DNA from 2 places in the Eubacterium sp. LMAG:50 genome. Region 1 is predicted to be linked to the other one. Evidence: a T-box and tRNA genes for the amino acid it is inferred to sense, from the RefSeq annotation. Region 1 holds a T-box; the other holds one or more tRNA genes.
The links. The T-box of region 1 lies ahead of metG (methionine--tRNA ligase). A T-box ahead of a tRNA ligase gene usually reads a tRNA of that ligase, here a tRNA-Met.
Positions count from the first base shown of each region.

Region 1 (4,730 bases):
TCTGATTTGCAAATACTGTGACAGCATAAGAAGAATAGCCTGAGCTAAAAATAATTGACAATAAAATGGCAATTGCAAATATTCTGTTTTTAATCCATTTATTTACTGTCATAACCTGCTCCCTTAAATACATCTTAAATAAACTTTCCAACAAATATTATTTTGTCGTTAAATACAATCTGACAAACAACTTGAATAATTTTCTTTAACTCAACCAGTAAACTTATTCTATTATATTTTAACAGATTTCACTTCCTGCAGGCATATCTTTGTCTAATGTCATTACTGAAAGGTTTCCATCATCATCTGCTGCTGCAAGAATCATTCCCTGTGATTCTACGCCACAAAGTTTACAAGGTTTTAAGTTTGTGATAACTGCAACTTTCTTTCCAACCATTTCTTCCGGTTTGTAATATTTTGCAATACCTGATACAATCTGTCGTACTTCATTTCCAATACGAATCTGTGAAACTAAAAGTTTCTTTGCCTTTGGAACCGGCTCGCATTTTAATACTTCACCAACACGAATCTGTACTTTATCAAAATCATCAATTGTGATTTCTTCTTTTGGTTCAACTTCCGGATATTTTTCTTCCGGTGCTGCTTCTGCTTTCTGTTTTGCCTGAATTTCTTCTACCTTTGGCATTACATCTTTAATGTCTAATCTTGCAAATAAGATTTCCGGTTTTTCTGTAACCTTATTTCCTGATGGATATTTTCCAAATTCAGTCATATCATCAAATGCTCTTGCCTGTGTGTTTAACTGTTCAAGAATCTTCTTTGATGTTTCAGGCATGAATGGCTCTAAAAGACTTGCTCCTATTGTAATACTTTCAATTAAATTGTAAAGAACTGTTTCAAGTCTTGCCTTCTTTTCTTCATCCTTTGCTAATGCCCAAGGCATTGTTTCATCAATGTATTTATTGCATCTCTTAAACATTGTGAAGATTTCAGTAATTGCATCCGCAACCCTTAAATCGTCCATTTTATTAGATGCCTTAACCTGAGTTTCAAGAACAACTTTCTTTAAGTCTTCATCAACTTCTTCTGCAACACCTGCGTTATTTACAACACCGCCAAAGTATTTATTTGACATTGAAATTGTTCTGTTTACAAGATTTCCAAGTGTGTTTGCAAGGTCAGAATTCATTCTTTCAACCATTAATTCCCAAGTAATTGTTCCATCGTTTTCAAATGGCATTTCATGAAGAACGAAGTATCTTACTGCATCTACTCCAAATAAGCTTGCAAGGTCATCAGCATAAATGATGTTTCCTTTTGACTTGCTCATTTTTTCTCCACCCTGAAGTAACCATGGATGTCCAAATATCTGCTTTGGAAGTGGAACGTCTAATGCCATTAACATAATTGGCCAGTAAATTGTATGGAATCTTAAGATATCTTTTCCAATCAAATGAAGGTCTGCCGGCCAATACTTCTTATATAATTCACCGTGATTTCCATCTACATCGTATCCAAGTCCTGTAATATAGTTTGATAACGCATCAATCCATACATAAATAACATGCTTTGGATCAAAGTCTACAGGAACACCCCATTTAAATGATGTTCTTGATACGCATAAATCCTGAAGACCCGGAAGAAGGAAATTGTTCATCATTTCATTCTTTCTTGATTCCGGCTGAATAAATTCAGGATGTGTATTGATGTGTTCAATCAATCTGTCTGCATATTTGCTCATTCTAAAGAAATATGCTTCCTCTTTTGCAGGTGTACATTCTCTTCCACAGTCAGGACATTTGCCATCTACTAACTGTGATGTTGTAAAGAATGATTCACATGGTGTACAATACATTCCTTCGTATTCACCTTTGTAAATATCACCCTGATCATATAATTTTTTGAAAATCTTCTGAACCTGTTTTTCGTGGTCTTCATCTGTTGTTCTGATAAATTTATCATAAGATGTTCCTACCAAATCCCAAATTCGTCTGATTTCTCCTGATACTTCATCTACAAATTCCTTTGGTGTTACACCTTTTTCTGCTGCCTTTAATTCAACTTTCTGTCCATGTTCATCTGTTCCTGTCTGGAATCTTACATCATAACCCTGCTGTCTTTTGTAACGTACAATACTGTCTGCAAGGATTGCTTCGTATGTGTTTCCAATATGTGGCTTACCTGATGTGTAAGCAATGGCTGTTGTCAAATAATATGGTTTCTTTTCCATTTCAAATAAACTCCTTTTTTATTTATTCTAAAAACTCCCGAATATAGTTTCATAGGAATTGACAAAATCAACGAAAGTACAATTACGTTGCCTGTCGCCCGTAGTGGTACTAAATTAAAATAAGCACTCTCTTCTTTATGCAAAGACGAGAGTGCTTTAACTTCGTGGTACCACTTTACTTTATTCAGATATTAGTATCATTAATTACTGTATTCAAATACTATTCTTAATCCACTAACAAAACTATATCCAAATCTCATTTCACTTTAACGGGTGTGTCCGTCACAGGTTTACTTTATGCTCGCCCATGCCGCTCCAAGTCCATCTTCCATAGTTCAACCTGTTGTCTGCTTTCACCTAATCAGACTCTCTGTAAACTGTATTCCCATGTACTCTTCTCTTCATTGCGTTTAATTATGCTAATTACTATGAGTGTATTATTTTTATGATTATTTGTCAATATTGAAAGCTGAATTGTCTATATTTCCAACCACTCTTTCAACCTCTGCCTCGTCAATCCCTTTGCATCACCCATTACAATCAAAGAAATGTTTTGATTTCTGAATATAACATTTGATACTTCTCTCAAACGATAATAATCTATTTTTTTATTTTCCTTAATTTTTTCTTTGATTGTTAATAATTCTTTTTTCTTTATGAAATCATATCCCATCTGAAAGTTTAATTCATTGGAGTCTTCTAGCCAAAACCATAGGTTGTCCGTGAAAAAAGTCATATTCATATCTATATCCCTTTGCGATATATTTTCTCTTAGATTTTTTATAATCCACATAATTTTTTGCAAACCTGCTTGTAAGTTCTTTTTTTCGATAGAAAAAAAGATTGATAAAACTGCTGCATCATTATAAATTTCCACATACGAATATATATCTTTTCTCCCTTACTAAACTAAGTTATATAAAACAGTATATATGTTTATTTTGGTAAATTCTGTTTTTTCATGCATCAATATTTCTTCTCATCATATATGTCTAGAAATATACAATTATATTTTTATTCTGTATTAGTTAGTCAGCTCATTTAAACTTTTAAATAAGTATTTTTCTTTATTGCCTTCACTCATTATTATATTTGTTCCTAATGTATTGTTAATTACAGATGTAGAAACATAATATTTATATTTACTTCCGTCCTTTGTCGTTACAATAATATTAATATCTACACTTTTATCTTCTCTTTCAAAATACTTGTACTCAATATTTGTAGTCTTTTTTCCATATCTTTTTTTAATTTGTTTTTTTATTAAATTTTTTACATCATCAGCTTTAGAAATTTTGCTAAATTTTTCTTCCGATAATGTCTTAACATCATAGTCCTGACACATTTCTTTCTTGCCATTCCATTTAATATGATACTTTTGCTGAGACAAACTCATCCATTCATTAAATTCCGGCTGTAGCACAGAATATGAATAATCATATGCATATAATTCTTCGTTTTCTAAAAATAAATTTATCTTATTTTGTTTAAAAACCTTTACTGCCTTATTTTCTTTTACTTTATATATTTCTGTATACATGCTGTCATTCTGCCTTAATTGTGCAACATTAAAAATAATATAGTTTTTATTTTTTATAAACAACTCAATTGTTGTATCTTCTGTTGCAACAAATTCATCCGACAATTTTTGACTATTTTTCCCACCTAAAAACCATAATTCAAATTTATTTTCTTTATCCTCCTCTTTATTAACTAAAATAAAAGCTTCTTTTTCGCCGTCGTTATCATAATCCTCAACAATCATTTTATATATATCTTTATCAGTCATTTTCTTAATCTCATCTTTATAATAATCTGTTGACGTTTTTATTTTTTCTTTTTTAGTTGTGATATTTTCTGATGTGTCGCAACCAACTAAGACTATTATCGATATAGTCATTATAGTTAATATTTTCTTCATATTAGTCTCCGTTTCTTTCTATAAACATGTTAATTATGTATGCATTATGCATTTTCAATTGTAATCACAACCACCGGCATAGCCGGTGGTTTATTTGTTTATTAAAGCCTCGTTTTTTCTTTACAAAAACCTCGCCTTTATAAACATGGCCTTGCCCTATACAATTAAAATTCTCAATAACTAATTATTTTTTTATGTTAAAATTAGCATATTTATAACTATCATCTCCATACTCCCCTGTTTTTTATATAATTAATCATATTCATTATAGTATTTGTGTACGATTCCGGTGATGATGAAACACAATATGTCCCTGCAAATTTTCCAATATATCCCACTGCATCTTTCTTATTTTTTTTCAAATATTTTCTTGCTTTTTTATAGCCTCTTTGTTTTCCATTATTTAATTGCCATGCATATGCTTCTATCGAATCTTTAATAGAGTCATACTTTTTGCCAACAAACCCAAATAAATTATTATTATTTACTGCCAAATTGCTAGTTCCATATCCACTTTCCCAAGCACTTTGTGCAACCAATACTTGTCTTGCAACTTTTATCTTAAATAATTTGTATTTGTCTTTAAATTTATTTTTATTTGAAATTCTATATAAAGCT
Region 1 covers NZ_NALP01000007.1:553,735-558,464, reverse strand. The annotation lists gene CCC31_RS07740 (hypothetical protein) at 1-112, opposite strand, end outside; gene metG (methionine--tRNA ligase) at 239-2,191, opposite strand; T-box leader at 2,330-2,605, opposite strand; gene CCC31_RS07730 (hypothetical protein) at 2,670-3,068, opposite strand; gene CCC31_RS07725 (hypothetical protein) at 3,216-4,112, opposite strand; gene CCC31_RS07720 (RHS repeat-associated core domain-containing protein) at 4,334-4,730, opposite strand, start outside.

Region 2 (4,730 bases), on a different contig from region 1:
ACAAAAATACTTGGCGCATTTGATTTGTTGTCACCTGTAGATGAATTTATGAGTGGTGTAATTTCTCTTTCAGGAGTAGTTTATTATCTGACAATTATTGTTTTGTTCCTATTCCTCACTTGTCAGTCAATACAAAAAAGAAGATGGAACGTATCTAAGGCAACTATTTCAACCGGTGTATTTAGCACAGGATTTATCGCTATAGCAATCGTAGTAGCAGTATTTGTAAATCTAGTTGCAGGTAAGGTTACAGATAAATCTTTATGGGCAAGCATAGACATGACAGCGTCTAAGTTGTATTCGATAACAGATGATACAAAGAAAATGCTAAAGAAAATAAATGATGACGTTGTTATCTATGTTATGGCAGCTAAAGATGGCAGTGATGATACAATAAAGAAAACATTAAAAAATTACGAAAATAGCTCAAAGCATATAAGTGTTGAATATAAAGATACAAAATTAAATCCTTATTTTTACGCAGATTATACAGATTCAGCACCTACATCAAATAGTTTAATTGTTGTAAATAAAAAGACAAATAAGTCAAAGGTTGTAGATTACAATAACATTTATGAAGCAGATACAAGTTCATATTACACTACAGGCTCCACATCTTACACAGGATATGACTGTGAAGGTCAGTTAGACAGTGCTATATCATATGTGTTATCAGATAAGAATCCGGTTGTTTATCAGATAACAGGACATGATGAAATTGGAATGGGCTCGAAGTTTTCAGATGCAATTTCTAAAATGAATTGTGATGTTGAAGAAATAAAATTAGCAAGTATGGACAGTTTATCAGTTGATGATTGCGAAATGATAATGATTTTAGGACCTACAAAGGATTATTCTAAAGATGAGGCACAGAAAGTTATTGATTATTTAAATGCCGGAGGAAAAGCAATTATTGCATGTGAGGCTTACAAGAGCGCACAGACAGATAAACCAAATTTTGAATCGATATTAGAAGCATTTGGAGTGAAAGTTGTGGATGGTGTTGTGGCTGAAAATGATATAAACTTCTATTCAAGCCAGTATGGTCCGTTCTTTACATTTGCAAATGGTTCAGGAAGTTTTGCGTCAGGAATAGATAACTATATAATTGCTCCATATGCAAAAGGATTACAACAGGCAAATAAAGATGACTCTTCAATAACATATACATCTTTAGCAACAACATCAAAAGCAGTATCAAAAACACATTTGAAAAGTGCAAAAAAATATACTAAAGAAGATGGAGATGTTGAAGGAACATTTGATTTAGGAGCACAAATAAAGAAGAGTGTAACAAGCGAAAATGAAAATGGAGAAAGCACAACTACAGAAACCAACATTTTGGCGTTAAGTTCAGTTTATATGTTAGATGACAATATGAATGAACTTGTTGCAGACGCAAACCTTGAAATGTTCAATAATGCTTTAAGTGAGTATATTAATACAGATGATTCTGTAGAGACTTTGTCAATTCCTTCAAAGAGCCTCCAGGCTTCTCAGTTGACAATTACAGCATCAGTTTCAAGACTTGTAGGAATAATTGTTGCAGTTGTACTTCCTATAGCTATTTTAGTTGCGGGAATCGTAATTTGGACTAGAAGGAGAAAGAGATAATGAATAAACAGAAAAAACAATTTGTTGTAGTAGTTATTTTGATGGCAGTATGTATCATTGGCTATTTTGGCGTTGGTAAATTTTATAAAAATCAGGAAGAAAAAGAATCTGAAAATAAAGAGGCAACTGCAATAACGGCATTTGAGTTAAAAGATTATGAAAAAATAACAGCTTTTAACTATATAACAAATGGCACATCGATTACATTAACAAAAGATAGCGATGGAAAATGGCATGATTCAAGCGATGCATCAGTAAATATAAGCAAAGATTCAGTTGAAACTGATATGCTTGCAAAACTTGTGTCAGTAACTGCAGATGAAAAAATTGCTAAAAAGGACGACGTATCTCAATATGGATTTACCATAGATGATAATGGAAATGTAATTGCAGAGACAAATACAATAGCGCTTACAGACGAGGATAACACAACGTATACATTGTATATTGGAAAAGAAAATCCTTATGATACAAGTAAATATTATATGATGGTTGAAGGTGCTGATAATATTTATTTGGTTGACTCAGATATTCAAACGGCATTTTCGAAGAATATATCAGATATAACTGAGACAACAACAGAAGCTGCGACACAAGAGAGCACAGAAGTACAGACAGAAGAAATAACTGATGAGGCTGAAGCGAGAACAAATTAGTAAAAAATAGCAAACTATTGAAAAATGTAAAAAAGGAACTGCGAAGACAGAACAAATAAATAATTTTATGATTATCCAAAAAAAGTTGATTTATAATAATTAAATATAAATCAACTTTTGGGTATTATAATGATAAAGCAAGGGTGAAATTATAAAGATAGTTAAATTTAATTGATGTTAATTAATAAAAAATGATGAATAGAAAAGGTAAATTCAATCTTGTAAGAGTGAATTACACTACAAATTAAACTACTAGTTAAAAAAATTAAAAAAAATGAAAAAAGTTGTTGACAAAAGTTGCACAAATGGTTATATTAATAAAGCAGTTTGATTGCAACGGGATCTTAGCTCAGCTGGGAGAGCACCTGCCTTACAAGCAGGGGGTCACAGGTTCGAGCCCTGTAGGTCCCATTTATATGGCGAAGTAGCTCAGTTGGCTAGAGCACACGGTTCATACCCGTGGTGTCGAGGGTTCGAATCCCCCCTTCGCTACTTAAGAAGGTTCTGATTAAGGAAACCTTCTTTTTTTTCGTTTATTTAGAAGGTTTATGAAATTTATAAGAAAAAATTGAGCATTGATTATTTGTTACAAAACTTGTAATCTTTGTAGATAAAAATACATGAATAGTGTTATACTAAAAAATATGTGTCAGAGAGTGTATAAATATAGTATTTTAATTAACAAGTCGTATATCGACTGAGATATAGAAAAATGCTATAATATATATTTGAATTAATTTGTTGTATTTATTAAAGGAAATAGATTATGAGAATTGGAATGGGATATGATGTTCATAGATTAGGAAAAGAGAGAAAATTAATTTTGGGTGGAGTTACAATTCCGTATGAATATGGATTGATTGGTCACTCAGATGCTGATGTTGTTGTTCATGCTATTATGGACGCACTTCTTGGTGCAGCTGCACTTGGAGATATCGGAAAACATTTTCCTGACAATGATGAACAATATAAAGATATATCGAGTATTATATTATTAGAACACGTAGGAAAATTGTTAAAAGATAACAATTATACAATTGGAAATATTGATGCAACAATTATTGCACAAAAACCAAAACTTGCTCCATATAGAGAACAGATGGTAAAAAACGTAGCGAAAGCTTTAAATATAAACGAAAATCAGGTTTGTATTAAAGCAACGACAGAGGAAGGATTAGGATTTACAGGAGAAGGCTTGGGAATTTCATCTCAGGCGATTGCACTGCTTAATTAAGTTATGAAGGATGTAGAATTAAAAGATATTAGAATTGAAGACTACAATAAGTTACAGAAATATTATTTAATGAGAAGGCCAGAGACGGCAGACAGTAATTTGTTGGATTTATATATGTGGACTGATTGTTATCCAACACAATATTTTTGTAATGAAAAAGGAGTGATGTGGGTAGCAAAAAGCGAAGATAATAAATATTATTCTTCAGTTCCATGTTGCAGGAACGAAGATTTAAAAGAGTGCTTTTATGATACTCAAAAATACTTTAATGAAGTTTTAAATAAGAAGCTTGTTATGTATGTAGTTGATAAAGAAGCAGTTGATATTCTTAATTTGCCGGAAGATAAGTATACTGTAATTCCTGATAGAACTTATTATGATTATGTATATGATGCTCAAAAATTACAGACATTAAGTGGTAGAAAATATCATAAAAAAAAGAATCATTACAATGCATTTTGTAGGGAATATGAAGGAAGATATGAATTTAAACTGTTAGATAGTACGCATCATGATGAGATAATGGATTATTTGGAAAATTGGAAACAGCATAAAGAGCATACAGAAGAAAAAGAATTTATAGATTTTGAAGCAATTGGAATCAAATATCTTTTAGAACATGAAAATGTATTTGATTATAAAATTGGCTCAGTTTATATAGATGATAAATTAGAAGCGTTTACTATTGGAAATTACTACAAACAGGAAGATATGGTTTATATTCCTGTGGAAAAAGCTAATCCAAACATTCGTGGTTTATATACTTTTATATGTAGCGAGTTCTTAAAAGTAGCATTTCCAAATGCAGCAAAAGAAAACAGAGAAGACGATATGGGATTAGAAGGACTAAGAAAGTCAAAATTGTCATATAATCCAATATATATGGTTGAAAAATATACAATAATTCAAAAATAGTTTCTAATTGTTCGATTAGAAATTGTTTGAATATCAGGAGATGGAACATGATTAGATATTTAGAAAAAAACGAAAAACTGAATATCCGAAGTATTTATGAACAATGCTTTCAAGATAGTAAGGAATATACGGATTACTATATGAATAATTGTCTTAAGAATAATTTTGTTGCAGTTGATGAAGAGGACGGAGAAATTATTGGTGCAGTACATTTGATACCAAAGACTGTAACAACAGGTAAGCTTAAAACTAATGTATTTTATATATACGGTGTATCAACATTAGAAAAATACAGAAGAAAAGGTGTAATG
Region 2 covers NZ_NALP01000006.1:273,022-277,751, reverse strand. The annotation lists gene CCC31_RS04080 (Gldg family protein) at 1-1,614, shown strand, start outside; gene CCC31_RS04075 (DUF4340 domain-containing protein) at 1,614-2,270, shown strand; tRNA gene CCC31_RS04070 (tRNA-Val) at 2,609-2,681, shown strand; tRNA gene CCC31_RS04065 (tRNA-Met) at 2,689-2,762, shown strand; gene ispF (2-C-methyl-D-erythritol 2,4-cyclodiphosphate synthase) at 3,037-3,504, shown strand; gene CCC31_RS04055 (phosphatidylglycerol lysyltransferase domain-containing protein) at 3,508-4,419, shown strand; gene CCC31_RS04050 (GNAT family N-acetyltransferase) at 4,467-4,730, shown strand, end outside.
Region 2: it has a tRNA-Met gene. The T-box ahead of metG (methionine--tRNA ligase) is inferred to sense a tRNA for this amino acid. The anticodon was not compared.